3 regions of the Alteromonas sp. McT4-15 genome follow, and region 1 is predicted to be linked to each of the others. Evidence: predicted binding sites of a transcription regulator. Region 1 holds the regulator's gene; each other region holds the start of a gene.
What was found. Region 1 encodes sigma-54, which starts transcription at its own class of promoters, with help from an activator protein. Its sites were predicted from a motif close to GTTGGCACGNNNNTNGNNT; they were not measured.

Region 1 (10,167 bases):
AGCATCGAGTTCAGGAACCACCAAGGTGAACATGTCACTGCTCGTTTTAGGTCCTAAAATTCCACCCGAGTTCTGCGCATCCAAGAAATCGGTAGAGTCCATAGCCTCTTCAATCACCATAGCTGGGTTACCGCCTTCGGCCATAACTTCTATGCCCATGCTCGCCGCTTCGCCTTCTGCAAAAGCGTGGTAGCCTGATTCATGAAGAACAATGGCTGCTGGGGCAAACGGCTGTGCATAGGTAAGATTGGTGATTTGGACGGTATATACTGCGGAATTACCGTTAATACCGTCTTGGCCATCTGCGCCGTCTTGTCCATCTGTGCCATCGACACCCGCTTCACCTTGCGGACCAGCAGGCCCTTGGGGTCCTGTATCGCCATCATCGCCACACGCACTGACTAGTGCAGAGAGGATTAGCAGCGTACTGAGTTTTACAATTGGATTTTTCATTCTAACGCTCCTTACGACGCAGGAACCGTAATAACAACACGTGCAACAGGGTTCAACCAGCGGTGTACCGTAGAATCAAGGTCGCTAGCGCCGCCAGCGTTATCAGTATCACCTAGCGCGTTTCTGTGAATATGAACCGGGCCGTCTTCACCATCTTCAACTTCCCCATTAACAACTTGTGCACCTACACCTGTACCACCGGTACCCAAATCAACAATACGAGTTGGGGCACCACCACCCGCTACGCCAGGCAGACCATAGCCACCTAAGGCGTTGCCTGTACCCGCTTCAACTACATCAGTGCGTGCACTGTTCAACTCATCATTTAACTCTGTACCTGCATCATAGGCATTAAGATAGTAAGTATAAGTGCCAGGCTCTGTGGGGATTTCTATACTGTCCATACCAACAAATGCATCGTTAGTTGGGATCAACATCGCCAATAGCGAAAGGTATGGCTTATCCATAGTATCGAACGGATAGCTAAGTGTCGCACTAGGCGCCAGAAGACCACCAAAACGGTGCCATGTATTTGAGCCATTATCCGTGTCTACAGGGCCAAGAAGCGCTTCAAAGTTAGCGCCACTTGAATCTTCATTTTGCTCATCGTCGATAACGCCAGCCTCTGCAAGCCACGCTAATGCAGTTGATGCAGGCTGACCCACTTCAAACGCATCTACCGTGTTGTCATGGGCAATAACCAGTCGAGGGGTAAAGCTTTGTGCCTGCGTTAAATTGGTAATTTCAACATCGACAGTCACTGCGTGGCTGAATGAAGCCGCGGCTAACGATAGCAGGGTAGCGCTAGCAAGTTTGGTAAATTTCATTTTTTTGTCCTTGTTTTGACCTAAAAGCGCATAAAAATGTAGGTCAGCAAAATGCACATTTCATCACAGAAGTATTACAAAAAGGACACAGATCTCTGTCGCCTTAAAAACGAAGTACTAAAGTAGAATGAACAATTTTTTAATAGAAAGTGGAATAATTTTAAGCAACCTCCGGTCTTGATTGTTAAGGGCAAAATAGGAGCTAGCTATGATCCTTGTAATCTATAGTGACAACCAGTTTCAGCAAATCATTACGCAAAGCTTGAGCAAGCATGGATTCTTGCATGACGTGGTTTCAAATTATCAAGCTGCACTGTCATTACTTGATGCTCAGCACTATTCACTCGTCATCGTGCAGTCCCACGCGCAACAGTCTTGCTTAGACCGTATTGAACGTTTGGTATTACAAAACCCAGACAGTTGGATTATGGCCGTTGACGGTCAGCAAGTAACTAACGTGAGTGCTGATGAAGCGGATTATTTTGAGGTGGGCGTCGATGATTACCTTGGAGGCGCATTCAACGAGCGTGTGTTTGTTGCTCGAATTCGTTCGCATATGAGAAGGAGTATGCCGAGCCTTGACACAAGCCTTCAAAAAAACGCAGACAACAGCATTCAAGCTGGGCCCTTTAAAGTTGATTTACGCTATCACAGCGTTACGTTAAACGGACAAGCCCTATCGTTAACTGCCAGAGAGTTTACCCTTATTAACTACCTCTGCCGTCACCCAAATCAGGTTTTTTCGCGCAATCAGTTGTTGAGTGACGTATGGGGCTACAACCATGAAGGGTATGAGCATACCGTTAACACCCACATCAATCGATTGCGTAATAAGTTAGATAATGTAGCCAGTATAGATAACGGCGCACAGCTCGTTGAAACCGTGTGGGGTGTAGGATATAAGTTAAATTTAACCGGCTACGTCGACAAAGCACTCAGTGCGTAATGTGTATTTCGCTGAAAGGTTAGATAAGGAAAAGGGTAGCGGTACCCAAGAAGGCAAAAATACCTACAACATCAGTGATGGTAGTCAGGATAACGCTACCTGCTAATGCAGGATCTATTTTTAAGCGTTTCATAATCATAGGTAAGGTTGCGCCTGCTAACGCTGCTGCAATCATATTGACTAGCATTGCAAAGGCGATAATTACCCCAAGCATATAGTCTTGTTTCCACAGCGCGATTACCGAGGCAATGAGGACTGCCCAAATAGCCCCATTTAAAAAGCCAATGGACATCTCTTTACTAATTAACCAGCGGGAGTTACTCGCGTTGACGTGACCAAGTGCCATACCGCGTATGACCAGTGTAAGTGTTTGGTTACCTGCAACACCTCCCATGCTTGGCACAATAGTATTTAGAATCGCCAGCACGGCCAATTGACTTAAGGTTGCCTCGAATAAATCGCTTACCATTGCCGCCATAAGGGCAGTGACTAAGTTAACCGCTAACCAAACAGAACGACGTTTAGTACTTTGCATGACTGGTGCAAAAGTATCTTCGTCATCGTCAAGGCCCGCCATACTCATCATCGAGTGCTCTGCGTCTTCACGGATAATATCGACTACGTCGTCAATAGTAATACGACCAACGAGACGATTATTTTCATCTACCACAGGTGCTGATAACCAGTTATATCGCTCAAAGAGACTTGCCACTTCATCATCAGGCATATTAACGGGTATTGCTTCTGACTCTGTATCCATTACGTCAGACACTTTGTCATCTGTATCGGCGGTAAGTAAGCGAGTAACGGGGACAATACCAACAAGGTTATCGGTGCGATTTACTACATAAAAGGTATCGGTATTCTCAGGCAGTTCACCTTTTAAGCGTATATAGCGTAGAACAACATCAATAGTAACATCTGGACGCAACGTAATTGTGTCCGTGTTCATAATGAAACCAGCGGTCTCTTCACCGTATGATAGTGCTTGCTCGGCACGCACCCTATCTTGGGCGTCCATGGAGTCGAGAATATCTTGTAAAACGGTTTCTGGAAGGCTACTGAGCGTTTCGGCTAAGTCATCCGTGTCCATCTCTTCCAATGCATCAACAACATTAGCTGGAAGCATTTTAGCGATGATGCCATTACGCACGTCATCAGAAAGTTCTTCTAATATATCACCGTGGAAATCGCCATCAATTAGCTCCCACAAATCATCACGAGTTCGGCTGGGGCTGGATTCAAGAATATGAGCAACATCAGACGGGGGAAGTTCTAGCAGAAGCTTACGCACAGACACGAACTGACCGTTGTTCAATGCACCATTTAATGCACGAAGCTGAGTCTGTACGTATTTGGAAACAAGCGCTTCTGCCATAAGTAGCGAGTCCTACTAAGCTAAACTGAGATTAGATGAAACGAGCTCATCCCAATTTGTCTACAGGGCAATTTGGGATTTATGCAGTAGAATATCGCAATTGTGATGAAGCTGTCATGACAATTGCGAGCATAATGACGTTATTATGACTAAGTGTTGTTTATTTCGCCAATTCAAGTGCTTGTATTGGGCGGGAGCACTTACTCGGCCTCGTTGAATTTGCCTTCAATAAGTTGCTCAATGGCTGCCATGGCTTCTTCGGCATCACTGCCTTGCACGACAACGTTGACTTGTTCACCTTGATGACTTTCAAGCATCATTAGTCCCAGTACACTGTTTGCGTCAGCTTCCTTGTCACCCTTTTTAAGCACAATTTTGGCGTCAAATTGGTTGGCTAGTTGTACAAGTTGCGTGGCAGCACGAGCATGAAGCCCTAATTTATTAACGATTGTGAGTGTTTTCTCAATAATCATTACTGGTTCAACTCTCTGTGACGGATTTGAACGTCTGGATGAATTTCCAAAAATGTTTTTGATAGCGCTTGGGCGATGTATACCGAGCGGTGCTGTCCGCCAGTACAACCAATTGCCACGGTGACATAACTGCGATTATTGCGCTCTAAATGTGGAAGCCACGTTGTGATCAGGTTCTGTATTTGCCAAATAAATTTTGTTACTACAGGTTGAGACCCTAAAAATACTTCAACAGGCGCGTCTAGCCCAGTCAAGTGCTTTAAATCTGGTTCCCAATGAGGGTTGGGCAAAAACCGTGCATCAAATACATAGTCTGCATCTTTGGGAATGCCGTGCTTAAAGCCGAATGACTCAAACACAAGCACTAATCGCGAGCTTTTCTTACCAAGAATACGTTCGCGTATTAGCTCAGCGAGTTGATGAATAGTGAGTTTGTCGGTATCCAAATAGAGATCGGCTCGCTCGACAATAGGGGCCAGCAGCGCTGACTCTGCGCGAATGGCTTCAGAGAGAGACTTGTTGAGCTTGGCCAGCGGGTGCAATCTGCGTGTTTCGCTAAAACGCTTAACGAGCACATCATCACTAGCATCAATATACACAATGGTCATCGACCAAGACGAAGGCAGGTAATCAAGTATTTCTACTAAATCGTCTGGATTTTTAGGCAGGTTACGTACGTCTATGCTAACGGCGACTTGATCGTATTCATCAACCACTGTGTGCGTTAGCGTAGGGAGCAAGTTAACCGGAATATTGTCAACGCAGTAATACCCTAAGTCTTCAAGAGCGCGCAGTGCAATTGATTTTCCTGAGCCCGAACGACCACTGATAATAATCAGCTTCACTTATATTCTCCCTTTACACTGTTAAGCGCTTAATGCAGTAATGTTGTATAGCAGCGAGTTACGCTAACGCATTTATAATGTCATCGCTTGTGGTAGCACGCCTTATTGCTTTAATAGTGTCTTTATTACTCAGTTTGCCTGCGACTGTGGCTAGTGTTTGTAGATGACCTTCGGTTTGTTCTTCAGGTACTAATAGTGCAAAGAAAATATCGACAGGTTTTTCATCTAGCGCATCAAAATCAATAGCTGGTGTGCTGGTAACAACAATGGCAATAACTCTATCAAGGCCAGCTAAGCGACCATGGGGAAGGGCAATGCCGTTTCCGATACCTGTGCTACCCATTCGTTCTCTCGCCAACAAACTATTCAGTACTGTCGACTGGTCGATATGCGCGTTGTTCTTAGCAGCAATATCGGCAATGATCTCTAAAATACGCTTTTTACTATTACATTGAACCGCACATTCAGTGCGGTCCAGACTTACGATGGCTTGTATATCCATACTTAATTAACTACTAGTGCTTTTTAAGTTTTTCCTTATGCTTGATTACCTGCCGGTCGAGTTTATCAACCATGCTGTCAATCGCCGCATACATGTCGGTATTTTCTGAGGATGCGAATACTTCAGCGCCACTTAAGTGAACTGTCGCTTCTGCTTTTTGGTTTAATTTTTCAACGTTCAGGATGACATGCACATTAGAAATGTGATCAAAGTGACGTTCAAGTTTGCTGAACTTCGTATCGACATAATTACGCAAAGAGTCGGTGATTTCGACATGATGACCAGTAAGGTTGATTTGCATATTTCGTCTTCCTTATATTATTAAGCCCGTTAAATAAGGCTCTTGCGTTGGTTCGACGGCGGGATCGATAACGATTCCCGGTACTTTGCTATTGTCCGCCGGGCAACTTTAATGCCTTGCTCGGCCAACAATGAAGCAATCTTGCTATCACTTAGTGGTTTACTGGGTTTTTCAGCTGCCACTAGTTTTTTGATCAATGCACGAATGGCGGTTGATGAACATTCACCACCTGACTCCGTTGCAACATGGCTAGAGAAGAAATACTTCAACTCGAAGATGCCACGAGGGGTATGCATGTATTTTTGTGTTGTCACACGTGAAATAGTCGATTCGTGCATATCTACCATTTCTGCGACATCATTTAATACCATTGGTTTCATCATTTCTGGGCCATGTTCAAAAAAGCCCATTTGTTGCTGCACAATACAATTTGCTACCTTCATCAGTGTGTCGTTACGCGACTCTAGGCTTTTGATAAACCACTTGGCTTCTTGCATGTGTGAGCGGATAAATTGTGAATCGCTACTGTTCTTCGCACGGCGACTCATTGCGGCATATTGTTGATTGACGCTAAGTTTTGGCAGGCTATCAGGGTTCAGCTCAACCACCCAACGGCCATTCTTTTTGGTAACCGATACATCTGGAATAACGTACTCAGGTTCTTTAGTAACTAAAGCACTACCTGGGCGAGGATTCAAGGTTTGCAGCAAACGCATAGCCTCGCGAAGCTGATCTTCTTTCAATCGGCTCTTGCGCATTAAGGTGCGGTAATCTTTGCTACTCAGCAAATCAGAATAGTCTTCTATTAACTGCTTTGCCTCGGCAAGCCATGGTGTATCATCTGCGAATTGGCGAAGCTGTACCATCAAGCATTCTTGTGGGGTGCGCGATCCAGAACCAATGGGATCGAACATTTGAATGCGCTTTAATACACATTCTACTTCGTCCATTTCAATGAGTTCCTCTTCATCTTCGCCAGAGGCTTCTTGCGCGTTAACCGCCTCTAAAATCTCTTCAAGAGTAACGGTTAGATACCCTGACTCATCGATAGAATCAATGATAGCCATTGCAATGGCACGGTCAGTGTCAGAAAAAGGGGTGAGGCGCATCTGCCACAATAGATGTTCTTGTATGTCCTCAGTCGTTTCACCTTGGAAAATTTGTTCGTCGTCACTGGCAGGTCCTGGTGCCGGCGCAGACGATGCTGAATAATACTCATCCCATGTGCTATCGATTGGCAATTCGTCTGGAAGATCATTTTTTTCTAGTGCGTCGCCAGCTTCCAAAGTATCACTTGATGCAGTGGCAGAAGCTTCTACCCCACTGTCATCATTATCGATGTTATTTTTTTCAAGCTGAGGCTCGTCGTGGCCTTCTTCAACTTCTAATAGCGGGTTTGAATCCAACGCTTCTTGAATTTCTTGTTGAAGATCGAGCGTAGAAAGCTGCAACAGTTTAATGGCCTGCTGCAACTGAGGTGTCATGGTGAGTTGTTGGCTAAATTTTAGCTGTAAAGATGGTTTCATCTACGTCTTATTTAAATGCTCTAAATTGAATATACCTGAGCGAGATTGAAAAATGACAATCCGGTTACACTAACTATAGCCTGAATTGTTCGCCTAGGTATACATCCCTTACTTTTTGATTACTTAAAACCTGTTCCGCAGTTCCTTGCGCAATAAGCTCGCCATGACTCACAATGTACGCTTTTTCACAAACATCCAATGTTTCTCGTACGTTGTGGTCAGTGATAAGGATACCGATACCCCTATCTCGAAGATGTTGAATAATCTTCTTTATATCATTTACTGATATTGGATCAACACCAGCAAAGGGTTCATCCAATAAAATAAATTGTGGTTTAGCTGCAAGGGCGCGCGCAATTTCCACTCGGCGGCGTTCTCCCCCTGACAAACTCATCCCCGTACTATTACGTATATGGTTAATATTAAATTCATCAAGTAGCGCATCGGCTTCTTCCTCTTGCTGCTGTGAATTTAAATCTTTACGGGTTTGTAAAATTGCCATGATATTTTCATGCACAGTGAGCTTTCTAAATATAGATGCTTCCTGCGGGAGGTAGCCAATTCCGCGGCGTGCACGCTCATGCATGGGCTGATGTGTTAACTCGTTGTCGTCAATTTCAATGGCGCCCTTATCAAGAGGAACAAGCCCAACAATCATATAAAATGTTGTGGTCTTACCAGCACCATTTGGGCCTAACAGGCCTACAATTTGACCTGTCGATACACTGAGGCTGACATCTCGGACAACCTGGCGTGATTTATACGCCTTAGCAAGGTTTCTTGCGCTCAAAGTAGCCATTGCTATTGGTTGCCCTCGTTATCTTGTTCGTTGTCTTTAGCATTCGTCTTGCGAATTGCTTCAGGAGTGAAAACAGTTGTCACTCTTCCTTCACCGTTGTCGTCATCGCCACCGGTTGCAAGCAGTTGCTCGGTAATCATATCAAAGGTAATGCTGTCACCTTTTACCATACTGGTGTCTTGTTTCAGCTCCGCTTTCCCGGTAAGCGATATCACCCGATTAATCACTTCGTAGCGAATTTCATTCGCCTTAGCGGATACTGGCGTTCCATCTTCAAGCTCTTGCGTATAGCTCGCAGGGTTACCGCGTGCGACAAACACTTCTCTGCCTTCGCCCGCTGTCGCGATAACTTCAACTTCGTCGGCATTAATCACAAGCGAGCCTTGAGTAATTAGAACATCATCTTTGAACAACGATGTTTTATTTTTTCCATCAACAAATTGTGACTTAGCATCGACTTTAATTGGCTTAGAAAAGTCATCTTCACTAGCGAAAACGGAACCACTAGCCAACGCTAAAATTAAGCTAGTTGCTAGGGGAATAAGTGGTTTGTACATGATCGATAAGCTCATATTCTTGGGTGCGCAAATTCGCATTAAACCCATTGCTTTGAATGACATATTGCGACCCCAGTATCTCTACTGGTTGATCAGATGTCATCTGCTTGTTGTCTAAATTAATCTGAATGTATTGTGTCGTAATGGTTTTGACAAAATCATCTGTAGTTTGGTTCTCTATTTGTACGTTATTTTCAAGCTGAATCAGCTCGTTGTTGTACAATGTTCCTTCCACAGCGGTAACGACCCACGGTGACGTAGCGTTATCAGTGTAAAGTGTATAGCGTGGCGCACGGAACAATACAAAGCCAAGTTGATCGTAATGCTCCATCGATTCTGCAAACACCTTATGATTGAGCTGGCCGTCTTGATTATAAAGAGTCGTAGTAAGATTTTTTGCCTTATACGCGGGTTTTAATGCATCAAGTTCGCCGCTATTTCTTACTTCTGGCGGCTCTTCCATCCACGTGGGTAAATACATTAGTAGCGCCAATATAAATAGCGCAGAAATGCTCAGCCCCAGTCGATTGAAGCCAAATTGGCTCATACACTCGCTCCAAAAATACCTTGCTCAACCCCTTTGGCTTGCAGGATTGTGTCAGAAATTTCGCGCACAGCCCCAAATCCACCAGGGAGCGTAGTTTTCCAGTTTGCTTGTTTAGCGACAAAAGGATGGGCATCTGAAACTGCAATTTTTACGCTTGCATGGGCAAACATACCTGTGTCAGGCATGTCGTCGCCTACAGTGGCAACATTATCAGGGCGCAATGACAATTCAGTCATTAGGGCTTGTAGTGCGGCAGACTTATTTTCTTCACCTTGAATGATATGGGCTACGTTGAGTGCCTTCATGCGGTTTTCCACAATGGTAGAGCGACGCCCCGTAATTACTGCAACGTCAACGCCATGACTCACTAAGGCCTTTACGCCGTAGCCATCTCGGGTGTGAAATGCTTTGAGCTCTTCACCATCATTGCCCAGATAAATGCGCCCATCAGAAAAAACACCATCTACATCACAAACCAACAGTTTAATATCTGCAAGACGCTTAAAGAGCGTGTCATCTAATTCGGTATATAACGTTGTCGCCATTTACAGCACCCCCGCTTTTAATAGCATATGCATGTTAAAGGCGCCGATAGGTTTGCGATCGCTGTCAACCACCATCAATGCACTAATTTTATGGCTTTCCATTAGGTTCAATGCTTCAACCGCTAGCTCTTCTTGAGTGGTTGTTTTTCCGCCTTGTGTCATAACGTCAATAACTTGGGCGCTATGTAAATCAACTCGCGCATCTAAAATACGACGCAAGTCTCCGTCTGTAAACACGCCAAGCAAAATTCCGGCACTATCAATAATGCCTGTCATTCCTAATCCTTTTTTAGAAATTTCAAGGAGTGCTTCGGCAACGGTTGCATCTGACTTTGTTAGCGGAATATCACTACCCGAGAGCATTATGTCGCCTACTTTAAGCAGTAGTTTTCGGCCCAAGCTTCCACCTGGGTGTGACAACGCAAAGTCGTCAGATGTGAATCCTTTCTTGTCTAACAATGCGACTGC
Region 2 (10,167 bases), on a different contig from region 1:
GAGTTTCAGCAAATCCAATTGCGCCCCATGCGCGCTCTTGCCCTGCGTACTCTTTGGCTTGCATAAAGTTAAAAAGTGAAACAAGCAGCCGAGTAATATCAGGGTCGCTGGCAATATCCGCGGCTTCGAAAATAACAGTTAACAAGCTGGCAATAAGTCGACTATATGCGCGTGTTGATTCAAGTGCGGATAATCCTTGCTTATTAATTTGTTCTCGAAGGTGTGGCAAATAGTCAGTGGCTTGCATTGCTAGCGTAATACTGCTGAGTAAACGCGGGTTTCCCGAGCTTACCGTATTGGTAAGGTAAAGCGATTTCAAATGGCTTTTTAACAGTGACTCAGCGCTTTCGCTGTGGCTGATATATTGAAGCCTAGCGCTTGAGTAACGCGCTCCCTTTGAGCCCAAAAAGATATTACTGGCGCCGCGCTCTTTTTGTAGTGCGTGCACAAGATCACAAACCGCAATAACAATGCGACAATTGCTCGACAACTGTTCTAACACGGTAATTTCTGCGTGTTTAGCCGCAAGTAAAAAACGTTTAGTTGCATCGCTACATAGCGCTGCAGAAGTTTCTTTTTGTTTTAGCATGTTTCTACGGGTGTACCTGTGTGACGTATTGAACGTACTTTTTTTGTTGTTAGCGTACTTGTCACGATACCTTGCAACAGCTATGCCTTTCTGAGTGAAATCGCAACACTCTCTTATTTCAGCATCAAGTAAGAATGTATATGAGCCGCGCCAACGCGCTTGATTTATGGGTAAAGAAAAACGCTGTGTAATGAAAGACGTTTAAAAAGAGAAGTCGAATGCGTTAAAGGTAACAAAAGAAAGAGGTAAGAATGAGAAGAGATAGGAGTGAGAAGGGCTAAAAGTGAAAACAAAACCAAGAGGTTGCGCCATTGTGGTGCAACCCCGATGCCACTAGTTGCGCACTACGCGCAAAAACCACCCCACAAACAGAGAAATAAGGAAGCCGAAGAAAGAGACCAGAATAGTAATGTTTAGCATCTGCCCAGAGAAATCTGCATTTTCACCAGTATGTTCGCTTACTAACATACCTGATGCCTGAAAGATGAAAAGCGCCGCGACAGAAAATAGCAATATGATTGCTGTCGATACCATTGTCGCTTTCCAGTAAGCCTTGGGTGACGCCCAGTGGATAGCGCCAGCAACCAGCACGCATAAAATAGTCAAGATATAAGGGACCACGTTAACTCCTTAATAGTGAAGTGATAGCCATTATTTTTAATCGATAAAGTGTGCGATGTACCACGCACTTCGCAAAAAATACTGGCATTACGATGCCACGGTGTGTGCTGTTTGTCAGCAAGCGAGCGCTAATTTAACCGTTTACGTGGCGATTTTGAGCGATAATGGTGATAGAATCGCCAACAAATTTTTAAAAGCCGTGTTGGTGTTCCACATTTTGTTGAAACGCCAAGGCGGTCTTTTGTGTTTAACACTTAAGCTTCTGAGAGAACATGTTCGATTTAATTACCAGTAAAGACAGTAATGTAAAAAACGACGTGCTTTCAGGTATTACCGTTGCGCTAGCACTGGTACCTGAAGCCGTAGCTTTTGCATTTGTAGCCGGTGTAGAACCTATGATTGGTTTGTACGCGGCATTTATGATGGGCCTAATTACCTCTGCCATTGGCGGTCGTCCAGGTATGATTTCTGGTGCAACCGGCGCTATGGCGGTTGTTATGGTTGCCTTGGTGGCGCAGCACGGTGTGCAGTATTTGTTTGCCGCTGTAATTCTCGCTGGCCTTTTGCAAATACTATGCGGGGTATTTCGGTTAGGGAAATTTATAAGACTGGTGCCTTACCCCGTAATGCTAGGCTTTGTTAATGGTCTCGCCATTGTCATTTTCCTCGCTCAGCTTGGTCAGTTTAAGGTGATTAACGCTGCAGGTGAGCTGCAATGGATGCAAGGTACCTTACTTTATTGGATGCTAGGCTTGGTGGCACTGACCATGGCAATCATATATTTGCTGCCTAAGTTAACAACCGCTGTACCAGCTTCATTGGTCGCAATTGTTACGGTAACGGCGTTGGTGCATGGATTAGATTTAGAAGCGCGCACGGTTATCGACTTTGTCCGTGACCTTTTACCTGCTGACCAGCGTGATTCCGCGACACTTGCGGGCGAGCTTCCAAGCTTTGCCATACCTATGGTGCCGTTCACGTGGGAAACCTTCATGATCATCCTGCCTACCTCGGTTATTTTATGCTTGGTGGGTTTAATTGAATCGCTACTTACCCTGTCATTGATTGATGAAATGACAGATACCCGTGGGCGCGGAAACAAAGAATGTGTTGGTCAAGGTGTTGCCAACACGGTTAATGGTTTCTTCGGCGGTATGGGTGGTTGTGCCATGATTGGACAGAGCATGATCAATATTAATTCAGGCGGTCGCGGTCGCTTGTCTGGTATTACAGCGGCTGTGGTACTACTAGGCTTTATTCTTTTTGCTGCTCCTCTCATTGAGATGATCCCGCTAGCGGCACTAGTTGGCGTGATGTTTGTTGTGGTAATTGCAACATTTGAGTGGGCGTCGTTTAGAATTATTCGCGGCGTGAACAAAGAAGATGCCTTTGTACTTTTCTTGGTAACTGGCGTTACCGTTATTGCTGACTTGGCAATAGCCGTTGTTGTTGGCGTAATTGTGTCGGCATTGGTGTTCGCATGGAAACACGCACGTCATATTGAGGCAAAATCACATATCGATAACGACGGCTGGAAAGTGTATGAGCTTGATGGTCCGCTTTTCTTCGGCTCAGTGTCTCACTTTAAAGACTTGTTTGATATTGCCAACGACCCAGACGATGTTGTGATTGATTTCAAAGACTCTCGCATTTGGGACTCGTCGGGTATTGATGCGTTAGATACCTTGGCTGACAAATATGAAGAGCAAGGTAAAAAGCTGCACATTCGCTATATTAGTGACGAGTGCCGCTGCTTGCTGCGCAAGGCAGACAAATTTGTAGAGATTAATGTGGTGGAAGACCCGCGTTATCGCGTGGCTACGGACAAACTTGCATAGCAGGTATGCACACTCAGTAAGTTTGCACCAAGCGAATACATGAATGCGTTTGTTTGGTGCATCTGAGCATTAGAAATATCCGGCGTTTTTGTCATATTTAATGTAAAAACAATTAGTTAAGTAATTGGCATTGTTATTGGATATCACTATACGTAAAGTGTGTACTAGTAATTTTGTGTTGATTGCTAGAAGTGTGATTCATAACACTCCGTAAAATGTGTTAGTTAGGTATCTTGTCAATACTTAACGAAAGTAGGCAACGAAGCCCGCACCAACGAAAGTTGGCGCGGGCTTTTTTTTGTCCCGAAGAAAGGGGAAAAACATGACGTCATCTGATTCAAAAACGCGCATCGTGGTCGTAGGCAATGGCATGGTGGGGCACCACTTTGTCGAACAACTACATAGCAGCGATGCAAACGCCGACATAACCGTACTTTGCGGAGAGTCTCGGCTCGCCTATGACCGTGTATATCTATCGTCCTACTTTAGCGGCGCGAGCGCAGATGACTTGGCGCTAACTACGCCTGCACAATATGCGTCATGGGGCGTCAATGTCGTGACCAATGCCATAGTGACAGACATCGACAGAGAGAATAAAACCGTTGTTACCTCTGAAGGTCAAAAATTCGATTACGACAAGTTGGTGTTGGCAACAGGGTCATATCCATTTGTGCCGCCAATTAAAGGTAACGACCAAGAACACTGTTTAGTCTATAGGACCATTGAAGACTTACTGGCTATTGAAGCGTCTGCCAGTGTCAGCAAGGTTGGGGTTGTTGTTGGTGGTGGTTTACTTGGTCTAGAAGCAGCCAATGCACTCAAGCAGGCAGGGCTTGATACGCATGTTGTTGAATTTGCCCCACAGCTAATGGCTGTGCAGCTAGATACGACGGGCGGCGACGTACTTAAGCAAAAGATTTCATCGCTGGGGGTTACCGTTCATACGCAGAAGGCCACGCAGTCAATTGAAGCGGGTGATAGCTGTCGTTACAAAATGGTCTTTGCTGATGGCAGTGAGCTTGAAACCGACATGATCTTATTCTCAGCAGGAATTCGTCCCTCTGATCAACTTGGCAAAAAAGCGTCATTAACGCTTGGTGAGCGTGGCGGTATTGCCATTGATAATCACTGTTTAACGTCTGATCCGAATATTTATGCTATTGGTGAATGCGCACTGTGGGACAACAAAATATTTGGCCTTGTTGCGCCAGGTTATACGATGGCACGCACGGCAGTAAGCCATCTCACTGGTGGTGACAGCGAATTTACTGGCGCAGATATGAGTACCAAATTAAAGCTCATGGGAGTTGAGGTGGGTTCTATTGGTGATGCGCACGAGCGCACAGAAGGGGCGTTGAGCTACACCTATCTAAACCAGCCAGAGGGTGTATACAAAAAACTGGTGGTAGACAGTGAACAGAAGCGAGTGCTAGGCGCCGTGTTGGTTGGTGATACCAGCGACTACGACACGCTATTACAGTATGCGCTTAATGACATTGCGCTTCCTGAATTCCCCGAGAGCCTTATTTTACCATCCAGTGGTAACGCTCCGGCCTTAGGTGCAGATGCGCTACCTGACACAGCGTCTATTTGTTCATGCCTTAATGTAACGAAAGGCGATATTGTGTCGGCCATCGACAGTGGCTGCTGCAGTGTGGCAGACGTAAAAGGCGAAACCAAGGCAAGTACAGGATGTGGCGGCTGTGCGGCATTACTCAAAAATGTTGTCGACGCGGAACTTGAAAAGCGCGGTGTTGAAGTGTCAAAAGCAATTTGCGAGCACTTTAACTATACCCGCCAAGAGCTGTTTCATATTGTGAAAGTCAACGGTATTCGTACTTTTGATGAACTGCTTGATGCGCACGGTGAAGGCCTTGGATGTGAAATTTGCAAACCCGCTGTAGGCTCAATACTCGCATCGGTTTATAACGACTATATCCTTAAAGAGTCACATTTACCTTTGCAGGACACCAATGACATCTATCTAGGGAATATGCAAAAAGACGGCACCTACTCGGTAGTACCACGCGTTCCCGGTGGTGAAATAACGCCCGAGAAGCTTATATTACTTGGTGAAGTTGCTAAAGAATATCAACTCTATACAAAGATCACAGGTGGCCAGCGTATCGATTTATTCGGCGCCCGTGTTGAGCAACTACCGGATATTTGGCAAAAGCTTGTTGAAGGTGGTTTCGAGACAGGACATGCCTACGCCAAAGCACTTCGAACGGTGAAATCTTGTGTAGGCAGTACGTGGTGTCGCTATGGGGTTCAAGACTCTGTGGGGACGGCTATTGACCTTGAAAATCGTTACAAAGGTCTGCGAGCGCCGCACAAAATAAAGTTCGCGGTGTCAGGGTGTACCCGCGAATGTGCAGAGGCACAAAGTAAAGATATCGGCGTTATTGCAACAGAACAAGGTTGGAACCTTTATGTGTGCGGGAATGGCGGTATGAAGCCACGCCATGCCGATCTTTTCGCCACCGACTTAGACACGCAAACCTTAATCAAATACATCGACCGCGTGCTGATGTTCTATGTAAAAACTGCCGATCGACTTCAACGCACCTCGGTGTGGATGGACAACTTAGAAGGTGGGCTAGCCTACCTTCAAGATGTCGTCATCAATGACGCATTAGGCATTAATGGCGAGCTTGAAGCGCAAATGGATACGGTCGTTGACGCCTACCAATGCGAGTGGAAAACCACGATCGAAGACCCACAGTCACGCAAGCGTTTCCGCCAGTTTGTTAATAGTACTGAAACTGACACCAATATTCAGTTTGTCTCTGAGCGCGGGCAAGTAAGGCCAGCAACCGTAGCCGAAAAAGCCGCAGGCGTTGGACAGTTTATCCCAGTGTCTATGGTGTAAAACGACTGAATAAAAGACAAAAGGAGCACATTAATGACGGCAGCACACGATTTTTCCGCAATGCCCACTGAAGAAACAGTATGGCACTGCGCGTGCACTACCGGTGATTTAGTCACCAATAGCGGCGTTTGCGCGCTAATAGAGAACGAACAGGTCGCTATTTTTCATATCAAAATGAACGGTGAATCTCAGATTTACGCTATCGGCAACTTTGATCCTATTGGTAACGCCAATGTGTTGTATCGCGGGTTGTTGGGTTCTATTGGTGGTGCGCCGGTAGTGGCATCTCCTTTATACAAAGAGCATTACTTCCTAGAGACTGGGCTATGTAAAGAGCGAGACGATGTGTCGGTGCGAGCATTTAAGGTAAAAGTTGAAGATGGCAACGTCTACATTGCCCAATAGTGCAACAGTCTAAGGTAAGAACATGAATATGGCTACACAACAACATAATGCTGTAAGCGAGCAGCTTAAACAAACCACGTGCCCTTATTGTGGCGTGGGTTGTGGTGTAGATATCAGTTGCAACGTGAGTAAGCGTACCATTACCCTGGACAACGTTATTGGTACGCCCGAGCATCCCGCCAATTATGGTAGATTGTGTGTAAAAGGAACAAACCTGCTAGAAACAAACGATTTATCAGGTCGCTTGCTTCATCCAACCGTAGCAGGAAAGTCTGTGGATTGGGACACGGCCACAGACGTTATTGCAGATAAAATCACCTCTACTATTGCGCAGTATGGCGCGGATGCCGTTGCTTTTTATGTCTCAGGTCAGCTTCTAACGGAAGATTACTATGTTGCCAATAAGCTGATGAAAGGCTTTATCGGCAGTGCCAATATCGATACCAACTCACGTCTGTGTATGTCATCGGCGGTGGCTGCATATAAGCGCGCATTTGGTGAAGATGTCGTTCCTTGCGATTATTCAGACTTAGAAAACACCGACCTGATTGTGATTACAGGCAGTAACGCCGCTTGGGCACATCCCGTCCTTTTTCAGAGAATTGAGCGGGCTAAACGCCAAAACCCCGATATGAAAGTGGTCGTCATAGACCCAAGGCAAACCGAGACCTGTACGATTGCTGATATGCACTTAGCGATAGCGCCGGGAACTGATGTCGCGCTATTTAATGGTCTTCTCGCTTATGGAGAGAGCACAGGGCGCATTGACCATAATGCGGTAAAGGCATTTGCAGAGGGCCTCGACGACGTTTTGCTAAACGTTAATGACTGCGCTATTGAAAACACTGCACAGCTTTGCGATGTTGATGTTTCTCTTTTGTCTGCTTTTTATGCACTTTTTTCAACGCAAAAACGTGTTGTGACATTTTATTCCATGGGGATAAATCAGTCGTCCAGTGGTGTCGATAAGGCCCAGTCAATCATCAATTGTCATTTGGCGTTTGACTTGATCAGTAAAACCGGATGTGGCCCCTTTTCGATAACTGGGCAGCCTAACGCAATGGGCGGGCGCGAAGTTGGCGGCCTTGCCAACATGTTGGCCGTGCATTGCGATATTGAGAATCCTGAGCATGTAGATGCGATTAAAACCTACTGGAATGCCCCGGTTATGCCACAAAAGCAGGGGCTAAAAGCAGTAGACTTATTTGATGGCATTGAGCAAGGAAAGGTTAAATTTGTTTGGATCATGGGCACCAACCCTGTTGTCAGTATGCCAAACCGACGCCAAGTTGAGCGCGCGTTAACCCAGTGCGAGATGGTTGTAGTTTCTGACATTGTTAACGCCAATGACACGCTTCAGTTTGCTCATGTTGCCTTACCCGCCACGGGGTGGTCTGAGAAAGACGGCACAGTCACAAACTCTGAACGACGTATCTCAAGGCAGCGAGGCATTTTGCCTGCCCCAGGTGATGCAAAGCACGATTGGCAAATTATGTGCGATGTTGCAAAGAAAATGGGTTTTTCAGAAGCATTTGACTACACCCATCCTTCACAAATATTTAGCGAATACGCCGGGCTAACTGGGTTTCGCAACAATGGAAAGCGTCAGTTAGATTTATCGCCATTGCACGGCTTGAGCGAGAGCCAATACAACAACCTTTCGCCAATACAGTGGCCGTTTGAAACGCGAGACTCAAGCTATGATGGTGAACCAACCGTAAATTTGCACGCCCGACGCCCATTTGCGGATAAAGTTTTCTCTACATCTTCAGGCAAAGCAAAGCTCATTGCTGTGCAGTATCGCGCGCCATTGCAGCAAACCAGTGGCGCATATCCCTTCATTGTAAACAGTGGGCGCGCTCGCGATCACTGGCACACAATGACCCGTACGGGTAAAGCAGCAAAGCTACACGCGCACATGAAGCACGCTAACGTCCATGTTAACCCTGATGACGCCATAAAATATTCTCTGAAACACGGGCAGTTAGTATCACTTGAAAGTCCGGCCATGGCCGAAGGAAGCGCAAAAGCGTCTCAAGACTCACTGACCGCGATACCTGTTATTTATCCTGTGAAAATGGATGACAGTATACGAAGAGGCGAGGTTTTTATTCCTATTCATTGGTCGGCGCAGTGGGGATCGCATTGCCATTTAGGGGCATTGTACGCCAGTGCGGTCGACCCCATTTCAGGGCAGCCAGAGCTAAAGCATGCGGCTGCGATGATAAAGCCTGCACCATTTGATGTTATTGGACACGTATTTTTTGACAATAGTATTGATGAACAAACGCTACAAACGGCTTGCCACTATTGGCGTAAAACGCCATTAGAAACAGATAAATGCGCATCAGGAACGGCCTATGATATTGCGTGTAATGCATCTCGTCGCGAGATGCTAGCTAGCTTTCTAGATGCGTTGCCCAAAACCTCACAGGTCATTCACTGTCATCATAAATCGCATACAGTGTGCATCGCCACGAATAACAGCGCAGTATGTTTTATTGCGGTACTGGAAGATAACGTTAACGACATTATTGATGCGTCAATGAGTGTGCTCAATGGCGAAGGGCTGACTGCGTTGGCCAATCAAGTGTTGGGCGATGCCATAGAGCTGCAAACGCAACAACAGTTGTTGCGAGGGCACGTTGACGAGCGATTTATGCAAGGCGAACTTGTGTGTAGCTGTTTTGCAGTGAGAGAAAAGAGCATTGTTGACGCCGTGCATCAGGGGGCAGTAACCGTATCAGCCCTAGGAGAAGCACTTAAATGTGGAACAAACTGTGGCTCGTGTAAACCTGCATTGTCTCAACTTATATCGCGCAATTTGGTTATTGCCACACAGTCTCAATAACCTCTTTTCGTCGCGGGGTTAATAAGCGTGTCTTATTAACCATGTCATTTTTTGGAGCTATTAAGTATGTCTTGGTTATCAACACTCATTAAACCGTTTTTCAACCATGTACTCTTTTTAAACAAGCGTACATTTGAGCCTAGTATGCTTAAACCTCGCCTATTTCAAAGCGCTGGAACAGCAGCGCTAAACGTTTATCGACGCAGCTCAAATGATGAGTGTGGGGCTAATGGTCACACATTGACGAGATTTGTCGACACAAGCCATGTTGAAAGTGACAAAGGAAGTGTGGGGCAAGTGTTTATTGTCGGGGCCGGGCCAGGTGATGCAGAGCTACTTACATTAAAGGCGCTGCGTTTGTTGCAGCAAGCCGATATCGTGCTTTTTGATGCGCTCGTCAGTGAAGATGTTTTAGCGATGATCCCACTGCATGTGAAAAAAGAATACATGGGTAAACGTTGCAAAAAACACAGTTTCACACAGCAAGCTATTTGTGAAAGGGTGGTAACGTTGGCACTAGAGGGCAAAAATGTCGTCCGGTTAAAAGGAGGAGATCCTGCGCTATTTGCCCGTACCTGTGAAGAAACCGCAGCGCTTGATAAGGCTGAAGTCGCCTATGCGATAGTACCTGGCATTACTGCGGCATCCGGCATGTCAGCGTATACGGGTATTCCATTAACAGATAGACGCTGTGCTCAATCTGTTTCGTTTATTACCGCGCACTTTCAAGATGCTTCACAATGGCCTGAAATGAAGCCGCTTGCGCAAAATGTGCTAAAGCAAACCGTAGTGGTTTACATGGGGTTAAGCCGACTTGATGGCCTTGCAAAAGGCTTGATGTGCTATGACGTACCCGCTGATTGGCCTGTGGCAGCGGTTGAAAACGCGACGACATCAAACCAGCGTGTTATCACAGGCTCGCTATCATCTATTGGCACTCTTGTGCGAGACGCTAATTTAACAGGCCCTACGTTACTTGTTTTCGGAAAGG
Region 3 (10,167 bases), on a different contig from region 1:
AAGCGAGAACTCTGCGTCGACTTCACCCCCCTTTCTATCAAGCACAAAATGCTTTTCAATTACGGTCGCGCCAAGCGCAACTGCAGCGACAGCTACACCCACGCCAGGTGTATGATCGGAAAGCCCAACCTGACAGTCGAAGAGTTCACTTAAATGTGGAATCGTTTTTAGGTTGGCGTCTACTGGGTTCGCCGGATAATTACTGGTGCATTTGAGTAACACAAGGTCTTTGCAACCATTGGCGCGAAGTACCTCTACAGATTCAGCTATTTCAGATTGACTGGCCATGCCGGTGGACACAATCACAGGTTTTCCTGTTTTTGCCACCGCAGCCAAAATAGCGTGGTCGGTGTTTTCAAAAGAAGCAACTTTATAACAGGGAGGATTTAGTGTTTCCAAAAAATCGACTGCGGTTAAATCAAAAGGCGTACTGAAAGCCAACAGCCCTTTTTCTTTTGCATAGTCGAAAAGCTCTTTGTGCCATTCCCATGGCGTCATCGCCTCTTTATACAAGTTGTAAAGAGAGTTTCCCTTCCAAAGGCTATTGGGATCTTCGATAAAAAACTCGCCTTCATGGCAATCTAATGTAATGGTGTCTGGTGTATAGGTTTGCAATTTTATTGCATGTGCTCCCGCCTCTGCGGCAGCATCAATTAAGCGGTATGCTTTATCTAATGATTGGCCATGATTACCAGACATCTCTGCGATGATAAAGGGCGCACGCCCAAGACCAATTTGAATATCACCGATTGTGATTGGATTCATGACTACCTCTTAATACTGTTCAATATAGTATCCACTACAAAAGATGGATTTTTATTGCTGCTTATTAACGACGCCGCATTATCGGCGAGTTTACGCATTTTTTCGGGCGAACTTATCGCAAAGTTGATCGCTTCGCTAATGTCTTCTTGAGTAACGTCATCGCTTTTGCCTATCCACAAACAACATTGTTGCTTATGTAAGCAGCGCGTCGTTTCAATTTGGTTGTCGGCTAGCGTAATAATCATACCCGCTACGCCTGACGCCGCACGTTCCCAGTGCATCGAACCACCTGCTCCTATCATAGTAGAGGCTGTTTTCATCAACTGAGCAATGTAGGAACATGCCACGTGAAGTGTAACATTTGCCAGTGAACTCACTTTTGTTTTCAACGAATCAGTGTGCGTATATCCAGCGCCTACCACGATATCGGCCGAAATGGTCAGGGACTTTAACGAAAGTAAAGTATCTACTACGCGCTCCGTGAGGTTTGAAGGGTCGCTACCACCGAAGCAAATGAGAAAATGATTGTCTTTTCTTGGTATGACAGAAGACGAGTAGAATTCATCACGTAAAATAGCGAATTTAGGTCCAAGTAGCTTGTGGCAATGACTAGGCACCAGCTGCTCGTAGCGTACTTCATAATTGTCATAGAGGTTTTGATCTAACAGTACGTCGCAATCGTGTTGTCGATTGGCCAAATCATCGATAACAACGATATGTTTGCTACACCTACGCATTGCTGTGCTAAATGCAGATGACAGTTGGTAATGGTCTATTATTAAAATATCGATGCTGTTGTTATGCGCTCGTGAAAGCACATCAATACATTGGTTTGCGTGCTTGTATTGGGCTTGCTCGTCTAGCTGACAATCTGAACGAGTACTTTGTTCACTGCTATTTAATGGTGGCGCAGTTAACAAAGTAATTCCGGCTTGCTCTACTTGTTGATGTAACGCAAAAGGGAGAGGGCATGATAAGAAGGTGACACGAGCGAGGGGAAGGAATTGGTTTGCAAGTGTTAAGCAACGCATAACGTGGCCTAATCCTATCTGAGCAGTACCGTCTACGCGAACCACAACCTTCACGTAAGGCTCTCAGTCTGCATTAACTTAAAGAGTAATTCGGCTCTTACCCAATCCTCAGGGGTATCAATATCTTGTACTAAATGATCAGGCATCACGACCATTTTTGAATTGGCGCCGAAAATACGCTTGCTGGTGTCGAGCCAAGTTTTATAGTGCCCCCAATAGAGTTGACCTGCGTCGTGAAAAGCAGGAGGTAAATCTTGTGAGCGTTGAGTAATACCAAACTCGTCGAAGGGTTTAACACCGCCATTTTCGGTTTGTAATATTGCTCTTTGAATCGGAAATGAAAACCGCGCAGCTGTGAATACATAGTCTACATCTAAAGCACCATCTAGCATCTCAAAACACGTATTGATTAATGAAGTGGTAAGGAGGGGAGATGTTGCATAGACACACGCGCAATAATTGATATCCCAGCCTTTTTTTAGAAGTTCATTAAGCGCATGGCGAACTACAGGACTGGTTCCAGTGTAATCGTCTGCCAGCTCAGCAGGCCTTATAAACGGTATATCGGCACCATATTCAGCGGCTACGTTGGCGATTGTTTCATCGTCTGTAGAAACAACAACTTTATCAATATAGGGGCTTGCCAACGCATTTTCTATTGCGTGAGCGACCATAGGTTTGCCACAAAACGGTTTAATATTTTTTTTAGGAATTCGCTTACTTCCCCCTCGCGCAGGGATAATCGCTACGTTCATATTTTTCTGCTCTATTTCTCTACTTTTAATGGCGTGGTTGAATCTAGCGTTTTGTTAATCAAAGTCGCTTGACTAGAGCATTTAAATGCTCAGTGAGGCTTTGTAGCTGGCGAATTTTTTCGTTTTGGATTTCACTGATGACAGTTTTTAACTCTGTGGTTGAAACGTCTTGAGTGCGCGGTAAATAGACAACTTTGACGATATCCTGCAAATCATCAAATTTACCAATCCAGTCATCACCCATGGCGAAAATATCGGCCCCTTCTCTTTGTAAATCTTCGCGCTTTTGTTCCCAACAGTTTTCTTGAAACACGCTGTCTACGTAACGACAAGAAAGTAGGATTTCCTTTCTATCCTCATAAGGAATAACAACCTTTTTACCCTTAACGGTATTGAATTCATCAGAGGATAGTCCGACGACAAGCTTGTCACCTAAGCTATGCAGGCGCTTTAAAAGCCTCACATGACCAATATGAAATAAATCAAATGTGCCATAGGTAACTACAGTCGTCATAGCGCTACTCTCTGAAAATAAACAAATTGTACACCAATATTTTATCGGCAAGTCAATCAATTCCATGAGGTTATGCTTTTGCATCTAAAGGTATTCATTGTTATACGATTCGTTGGCTACATTTTGTCCAGCTTTCTGCTACACTCTTAATGTTAATTGATATAGGAAAGCGCCATGCAAATTGACAGCTCAACATCCTCTATTCTCGGCCAAGTGCGGGAGAAGCAAGAATCTTTAATGGAGAAGCTTGCTAGTGGTAAAAAGGTTAACAATGCGCTTGACGATGCATCGGCACAGCAAATTATTGACCGTCTTACTTCTGAAGTTGAAGGCAATCGCCAAGCAATCAATAATGTTTACGATGGCATTTCCGTAGCTCAAGTGGCTGAAGGTGGCTTGGGGAGCATTAACGACGATGTAAATCGTATTCGAGAATTAACCTTGCAATCTGGCAATGGTGTGCTGAGTGACGGTGATCGCCGCGCAATTCAATCTGAAATTACACAGCTACAAGAAAACATCAGCCAAACCATTGAGCAAACCAACTTTGCTGGTAAACCATTACTTTCTGATAATGGCGAACTGTCATTTCAAACCGGTGCAAATGGTGGTCAATCGATTAGCATTAATACTCAAGATATCGCGTCGCAACTAAGCGGTGTTCTGTCAATCGACATAACCTCGGGTACAAGTGTTGAAGATGCACTTAGTGCAGCCGACGATGCAATTGAAGTGGTTGGCGGTGCGCGTGGCGATCTCGGTGCAGTGCAACATCGATTTGAAAGTACTGCTCGTAACCTTACACAAGCGAATGTTAATACAGCAGAAGCAAGAAGCCGGCTACAAGACCTAGACTATGCACAAGCCGCCTCAGAGCGAGCGGCTAATGACGTGCGTGGACAAGCAGCAATATCTGTTCAAGCGCAAGCAAATCAGCAAGAAGGTCAGGTTCTTGCACTGCTAAATTAACGCATTATTTTTCAATATTATTCGAAAGAAGCAGGGCAACCTGCTTTTTTTATTGGTAAATTTCCTCATTCAGCTGTTGCGCTGCGATCTTTTGCCGTTACAATTTGTAAATGCGCTAAACTGTAAATAATAACAAAGCGTTCTCGGGGAATTGATGAAGAACATTTTGCTGGTTAGTGACAACCAGGAACTTATTCAAAACTTGGAAACTATCGTTACCTTCATGGGCGAGTCATGCCAGGCTCGCAGTTTTAATGAGGGTGAGCGGTATTTGCAAGATAGTGGGGCTGATGCGGTGCTTATTGAGTACACGTCGAGCCAAGTGGTGAAAGGGTTTGTTGAAAAATTCCCTCATATTCCTTTTGTGGCTTTGGTAGAAAGTAATAGCCAAGCATCTGCATATCGCAATTTAGTGAGTGTAATAGCAACACCTCTTACCTACCCAGTTTTGACACAGGCAATACACCGTTGCCAAGAATACACAAGACGTAAGCCTGGCCTTTCACGTTCTTCAGGGGCGAAAACGCGCTTGTTTAGAAGTTTGGTGGGTAAAAGTGAGCAAATTCAAATTGTACGCCGCTTAGTTGAGCAAGTTGCGCCAACCGATGCAACCGTACTTATTCTCGGTGAATCGGGCACAGGTAAAGAGGTTGTTGCCCGTAACGTACATTTTTTATCTGAGCGTAAAGATGGCCCGTTTATACCCGTTAACTGCGGTGCTATTCCCGGAGAGCTGCTGGAAAGTGAATTGTTTGGGCATGAAAAGGGCGCTTTCACTGGTGCGATAAGTGCTAGGAAAGGGCGTTTCGAGCTTGCTGAGGGCGGTACGCTATTTCTCGATGAAATTGGCGATATGCCAATGCAGATGCAGGTCAAGCTACTGCGAGTATTGCAAGAGCGCACTTATGAGCGAGTAGGTGGGAATAAACCTCTACAGTGTAACGTGCGTATTATCGCCGCTACCCACCGCAATCTAGAAAACATGATTAGCGAAGATAAGTTTCGTGAAGATTTATATTACCGCTTAAATGTTTTCCCAATTGACTCTCCTGCTCTTCGTCAGCGGAAAGATGATATTCCGTTATTATTACAAGAGCTTAATAGTCGCATTCAAGGTGATGGTGTAGAAGGCGTTCGGTTTACTGAACATGCAATAGCGTCACTTATGGAGCATGAATGGGCAGGTAATGTACGTGAACTGTCTAATTTAGTTGAGCGCCTTACTATTTTGTATCCTGGGCAAATTGTCGATATTGCTGATCTACCCGAAAAATACCAATACGGCGATGTGCAAGCTTACGAACCTGATTATCCAGAAGAGATCCTTGAGCGCGAAGCGTTCAATGCTTTGTTCGCCGAAGCCGCTGCACAAGAACCTGAAGAAGAGCCAGATAGCAGCAATGAAGATGTTGCGCCTAACAGCACGATATCATCAGCACTTCCAGAAGAAGGTGTTAATCTTAAAGAGTACTTGTCAGAGCTTGAAGTTAACCTTATTCGCCAAGCCTTGGATAACCAGGATTGGGTGGTGGCTCGTGCGGCCGACAAACTTGGCATGAGACGTACTACACTTGTTGAGAAAATGCGCAAGTACGATATCCAACGCACTGAAGATGCGTAACGTCAGGGTTTTGACGTTACGCTTTATTCCCTAATTTCTTTCTTATCTTGTTGAAATTATTGTGTAAATAATTTTGGCACATCTTCTGCTTTATCCAGTCATATCTCAATAGCGTCTGCAATTTGACGAGGGTAATATGGCTTTTGAAGGCACACACAATACAACCGACTATTCAGCAAATCGTTTTTTGCACGATGAAATTGACAGTGCGATTGCGCAAAGCGGTAAGTGTAGCTCGAAATCTAATGATATTGCGTCGTTACGACTGCAAGCATCTCGTTTAGAGCATTTGTTGCAAGTAATGCCTGCAGGCGTCATCGTTATTGACGGTAAAGGTATTGTCCGTCAAGCCAACGAGCAAGCTAAAGCCTTGTTAGGTGAACCCCTTGAAGAAGAGGTTTGGCGTAGCATCATCACCCGTTCATTTAAGCCGCGTGCTGACGATGGCCATGAAGTATCACTGGTTGACGGACGTCGGGTAAAGCTTTCAATAACACCCCTTGAAAATGAACCGGGCCAGCTAATAGTTATTACCGATTTGACTGAAACACGGCAGTTACAAGCGCGTGTTAGTCACATGCAGCGCTTGTCTTCATTAGGAAAAATGGTGGCATCACTGGCTCACCAAATAAGAACACCACTTTCTGCTGCCATGTTGTATGCCTCAAACCTCACGCGAAAAGGTCTAGCGGCAGAGGCACAAACTCAGTTTGCAAATAAGTTGTCAGACCGCTTAAAAGAGCTCGAGAGTCAGGTGAACGACATGCTGCTATTTGCTAAATCTGGTGAAGAGCAAGTGGTCGCGCAGATAAGGCTCGCTGAGCTTTTCGCCGCTATTGAGGGGAGTGCCAATACTATGGCAGCTCAACACGCTCAAACGTTATCTTTTTCAGGTTTTGATCAAGACATATCAATAACAGGTAATTTGACGGCATTACAAGGCGCTGTTTTAAATTTGATCCACAATGCCAGCCAAGTAACGCCCAAAAACGAAATGATCAGTATTGAGGCCTGCCACCGCAATGGTCAGTTAACCGTTTCTGTCACTGACCGCGGAGAAGGTGTTCCTCGCTCACTACAAAGAAAAATATTCGAACCTTTCTTTACTACCAAAACGCATGGAACTGGTCTTGGTTTGGCGGTAGTGAAATCTGTTGTTACTGCACATAACGGAAGCTTGAGTGTGAGCAACGTAAAAAATGGCGGCGCTTGCTTTTCGTTAACGCTTCCGTGCAATCCACCCATAGATACACGTCATACCATGACGCAAGTAGCATAAGTATCAGGAGATAATGATGTCTAAAACAACCATTTTGATTGTAGAAGATGACGCAGGCCTCAGAGAGGCACTATTTGATACGCTTTTGTTGGGGAATTATGACGTTGTAGATGCAGACAGTGCAGAAGCCGCGCTGATGGTGCTGTCTTCACGCCACGTTGACCTTGTGGTCAGTGATATCCAAATGGGTGAAATGAGCGGTTTAACGTTGCTCAAAAGTATAAAAGCAAAGTTTCCCAACATGCCTGTCTTATTGATGACGGCTTATGCGACGATTGACGATGCAGTGCAAGCAATGCGCGATGGGGCCACAGATTATTTATCAAAACCTTTTGCTCCTGAGGTGTTACTTAACCTAGTTGGACGTTACGCGCCAGCACAAAAGATAGAATCGCGCACGCCAATTGTTGCTGACCCAACAAGTCTCAAATTACTCGAACTATCATGCAAAGTGGCTAAATCTGATGCAACTGTCATGGTTATGGGGCCTAGTGGTTCGGGTAAGGAAGTGTTGTCACGTTACATTCACGACCAATCACCCCGTTGCGAGGCACCGTTTGTTGCTATCAATTGTGCCGCAATTCCGGAAAATATGTTGGAAGCAACCCTTTTTGGTTACGAAAAAGGGGCGTTTACCGGCGCTATTCAGGCGTGTCCTGGTAAGTTTGAACAAGCTCAAGACGGCACGTTGTTATTAGATGAAATCACCGAAATGGACTTAGCGCTACAGGCAAAGCTATTGCGAGTATTACAAGAGCGCGAGGTTGAGCGACTTGGTGGGCGTAAGACCGTAAAATTGAATGTGCGAGTTATCGCCACGAGCAACCGAGATTTAAGAAAAGCGGTAGACGCAGGTGAGTTCAGAGAAGACTTATATTACCGCTTAAATGTATTTCCAATTGAGTGGCGTCCACTCGCTCAGCGCCCCGGTGACATAGTACCGCTGGCTGAGCATCTAGTGAATAGACACGCCTCATCACAAGGTTTGGGTACAATAAGATTAAGTGCGGCAGCCCGAAATAAGCTTAGCCAGTATAGTTGGCCGGGCAATGTTCGCGAACTAGAGAACGTAGTTCAGCGTGCCCTCATCTTATGCGAGAACGGCGAAATTGACGCCAGCGATCTCATGATTGATGAGGATATTCAGGTAACTATTGATACGACTCAAGAGCAGGTTGAAGACAATAAGTTAGGTTCAGAGCTTCGCTATCAAGAACATCAAATTATCCTCGATACCTTGGTCTCTTGTAATGGTAAGCGAAAAGATGTCGCAGAAAAGCTGGGTATTAGCCCGAGAACTCTGCGCTACAAACTTGCTCGTATGAGAGAGGATGGTATCGACGTGCCTGCTTAGTGTAATACCTCACTCACAATGGCTATAGCCATTGTGTTGCACCTTTTTACTGGTTTCATAGCCGGCCGTCGCCTTTGTAGTTTACTGGGCGGCGGTTTTTTGTTGTTTCTTCCATTGTCGTGTCATAAATTTGGCATTCTTCAGTTTTTAAAGTTTAAGCTGTTGATTTATATGGTCAAATAAAGTTGGCAAGGTGATTGCTAAATCTCTCCTATCTAAAAAGAATTCGCCAAAGCAGCGGCGTGTTGTGTAAGAACTCTAGGAGTGGTTATGGACGTTAAAGCCAACAGTTTGTATCAAGAAATGCAAAACATGATTGGGCAAACTCGTCTTCAAGTTAATGAGCCTCAGCAGCTCAATGAAATTAACTCATCGGCAAGCGACTTTGCCACCATGCTCAAGCATGCGGTAGACGGCGTCAATAACATGCAGCTGAATTCAAAAGACATGCAACAGCGTTTCGAAATGGGTGATCCGAGCCTAAGTTTGGCAGAAGTCATGCTCGCTAAAGAGAAGTCTGGTATCGCCTTTGAAGCGACTGTACAAGTGCGTAACAAAGTACTTGATGCCTACAAACAAATAATGAATATGCCGGTATAAATGGGGTAGGTTATGGCTGAAGCAACAGGTACAAACTTAACTATTCCAGATCAACATCAATCTGCAGACAACGAGCCAGAAAACAAATCTGGTTTTATGGACACCTTGGGCAGTACAGACATGATGCGCCAAGTGGCGCTTGTGGTAGTGCTGGTTATCTGCGTTGCCATCGCAATCTTTGTTTTCATATGGTCTCAAGAACCCGACTATCGTCCACTTGCTAAAATGGAGACGCAAGAGCTAATAGAAACCCTCGATTACATGGACGCCAATCAGATTGACTACAAGCTTGAGGGTAACACGGTCTATGTGCGTAGTGATGAGTTTCAGAACATCCGCCTAGGTATGACGCGTCAAGGGCTTACTAAAGCGGGGGATTCGGGTACCGACATTATAATGCAAGACATGGGCTTTGGGGTAAGCCAACGTGTAGAAATGGAACGCCTCAAACATGCTCGAGAGCAGCAGATTGCCTCAACTATTGAAGACATCGCGAGTATCCAAAAGGCGCGAGTATTGTTGGCCATGCCAAAAGAGAATGTGTTTGCCCGCCGTGAGAAAAAGGCCTCAGCTACCGTTGTACTCACCGCAAAACGCGGTTCAGTGATTGCCGGTGAAGAAGTAGATGCGGTGGTTGATATTGTTGCATCAGCAGTCCAAAACATGGAGCCGTCAAAAGTAACGGTGACCGATAGCAATGGTCGCCTGTTAAACTCTGGCTCACAAGACTCGATGAGTGCACGAGCGCGTAAAGAGTATGAAATTGAACGTCAGCGCGAACAAGAATATCTTGAAAAAATCGATGCCATTCTTATTCCCGTACTAGGCATTGGCAATTATACCGCGCAAGCTGATGTCACCATGGACTTTACCGCCATGGAACAAACGCAACGTAGCTATAACCCTGATTTACCTGCTGTGCGCAGTGAAATGATCATGGAAGAAAATAGTGTGGGTGGCGGTGTTGGTGGCATTCCAGGCGCACTATCAAACCAACCGCCATTAGACTCGACAATTCCAGAAAATGCAGGCTCAGCCAGTCAGCAGACCATGCCAGGGCGAACAGCCAAAGAATCAACCCGTAACTACGAGCTTGACACCACAATTAGCCATACTAAAAAACAAACGGGTGTTATTCGTAGACTTAGTGTATCTGTAGCTGTTGATTACACGCAAGTTGCAGGTGAAGATGGTGCGATAACGCCAACACCACGTAAGCAGGAAGAAATACTTAATATTCGCAGATTATTACAAGGCGGTATTGGCTTTGATGTAACGC

Region 2: the regulator sigma-54 is predicted to act here: its motif matches at 3,329-3,347, upstream of nirB (nitrite reductase large subunit NirB).
Region 3: the regulator sigma-54 is predicted to act here: its motif matches at 8,473-8,491, upstream of fliE (flagellar hook-basal body complex protein FliE).

What each region holds. Positions count from the first base shown of each region.
Region 1 is NZ_JAJALG010000007.1:60,941-71,107, forward strand. It holds gene LHL20_RS07635 (spondin domain-containing protein) at 1-453, opposite strand, end outside; gene LHL20_RS07640 (spondin domain-containing protein) at 465-1,280, opposite strand; gene LHL20_RS07645 (response regulator transcription factor) at 1,489-2,226, shown strand; gene mgtE (magnesium transporter) at 2,246-3,604, opposite strand; gene LHL20_RS07655 (HPr family phosphocarrier protein) at 3,805-4,077, opposite strand; gene rapZ (RNase adapter RapZ) at 4,077-4,922, opposite strand; gene ptsN (PTS IIA-like nitrogen regulatory protein PtsN) at 4,981-5,424, opposite strand; gene hpf (ribosome hibernation promoting factor) at 5,438-5,725, opposite strand; gene LHL20_RS07675 (RNA polymerase factor sigma-54) at 5,755-7,251, opposite strand; gene lptB (LPS export ABC transporter ATP-binding protein) at 7,325-8,050, opposite strand; gene lptA (lipopolysaccharide transport periplasmic protein LptA) at 8,053-8,607, opposite strand; gene lptC (LPS export ABC transporter periplasmic protein LptC) at 8,576-9,154, opposite strand; gene kdsC (3-deoxy-manno-octulosonate-8-phosphatase KdsC) at 9,151-9,699, opposite strand; gene LHL20_RS07700 (KpsF/GutQ family sugar-phosphate isomerase) at 9,700-10,167, opposite strand, start outside.
Region 2 is NZ_JAJALG010000028.1:25,813-35,979, reverse strand. It holds gene LHL20_RS16180 (nitrate regulatory protein) at 1-589, opposite strand, end outside; gene LHL20_RS16175 (hypothetical protein) at 923-1,210, opposite strand; gene LHL20_RS16170 (SulP family inorganic anion transporter) at 1,483-3,048, shown strand; gene nirB (nitrite reductase large subunit NirB) at 3,371-5,920, shown strand; gene nirD (nitrite reductase small subunit NirD) at 5,954-6,325, shown strand; gene LHL20_RS16155 (nitrate reductase) at 6,348-9,176, shown strand; gene cobA (uroporphyrinogen-III C-methyltransferase) at 9,243-10,167, shown strand, end outside.
Region 3 is NZ_JAJALG010000003.1:70,807-80,973, reverse strand. It holds gene pseI (pseudaminic acid synthase) at 1-765, opposite strand, end outside; gene pseG (UDP-2,4-diacetamido-2,4,6-trideoxy-beta-L-altropyranose hydrolase) at 768-1,850, opposite strand; gene pseF (pseudaminic acid cytidylyltransferase) at 1,847-2,551, opposite strand; gene LHL20_RS03620 (adenylyltransferase/cytidyltransferase family protein) at 2,610-3,131, opposite strand; gene LHL20_RS03615 (flagellin N-terminal helical domain-containing protein) at 3,240-4,034, shown strand; gene LHL20_RS03610 (sigma-54 dependent transcriptional regulator) at 4,189-5,655, shown strand; gene LHL20_RS03605 (sensor histidine kinase) at 5,792-6,934, shown strand; gene LHL20_RS03600 (sigma-54-dependent transcriptional regulator) at 6,951-8,288, shown strand; gene fliE (flagellar hook-basal body complex protein FliE) at 8,559-8,888, shown strand; gene fliF (flagellar basal-body MS-ring/collar protein FliF) at 8,901-10,167, shown strand, end outside.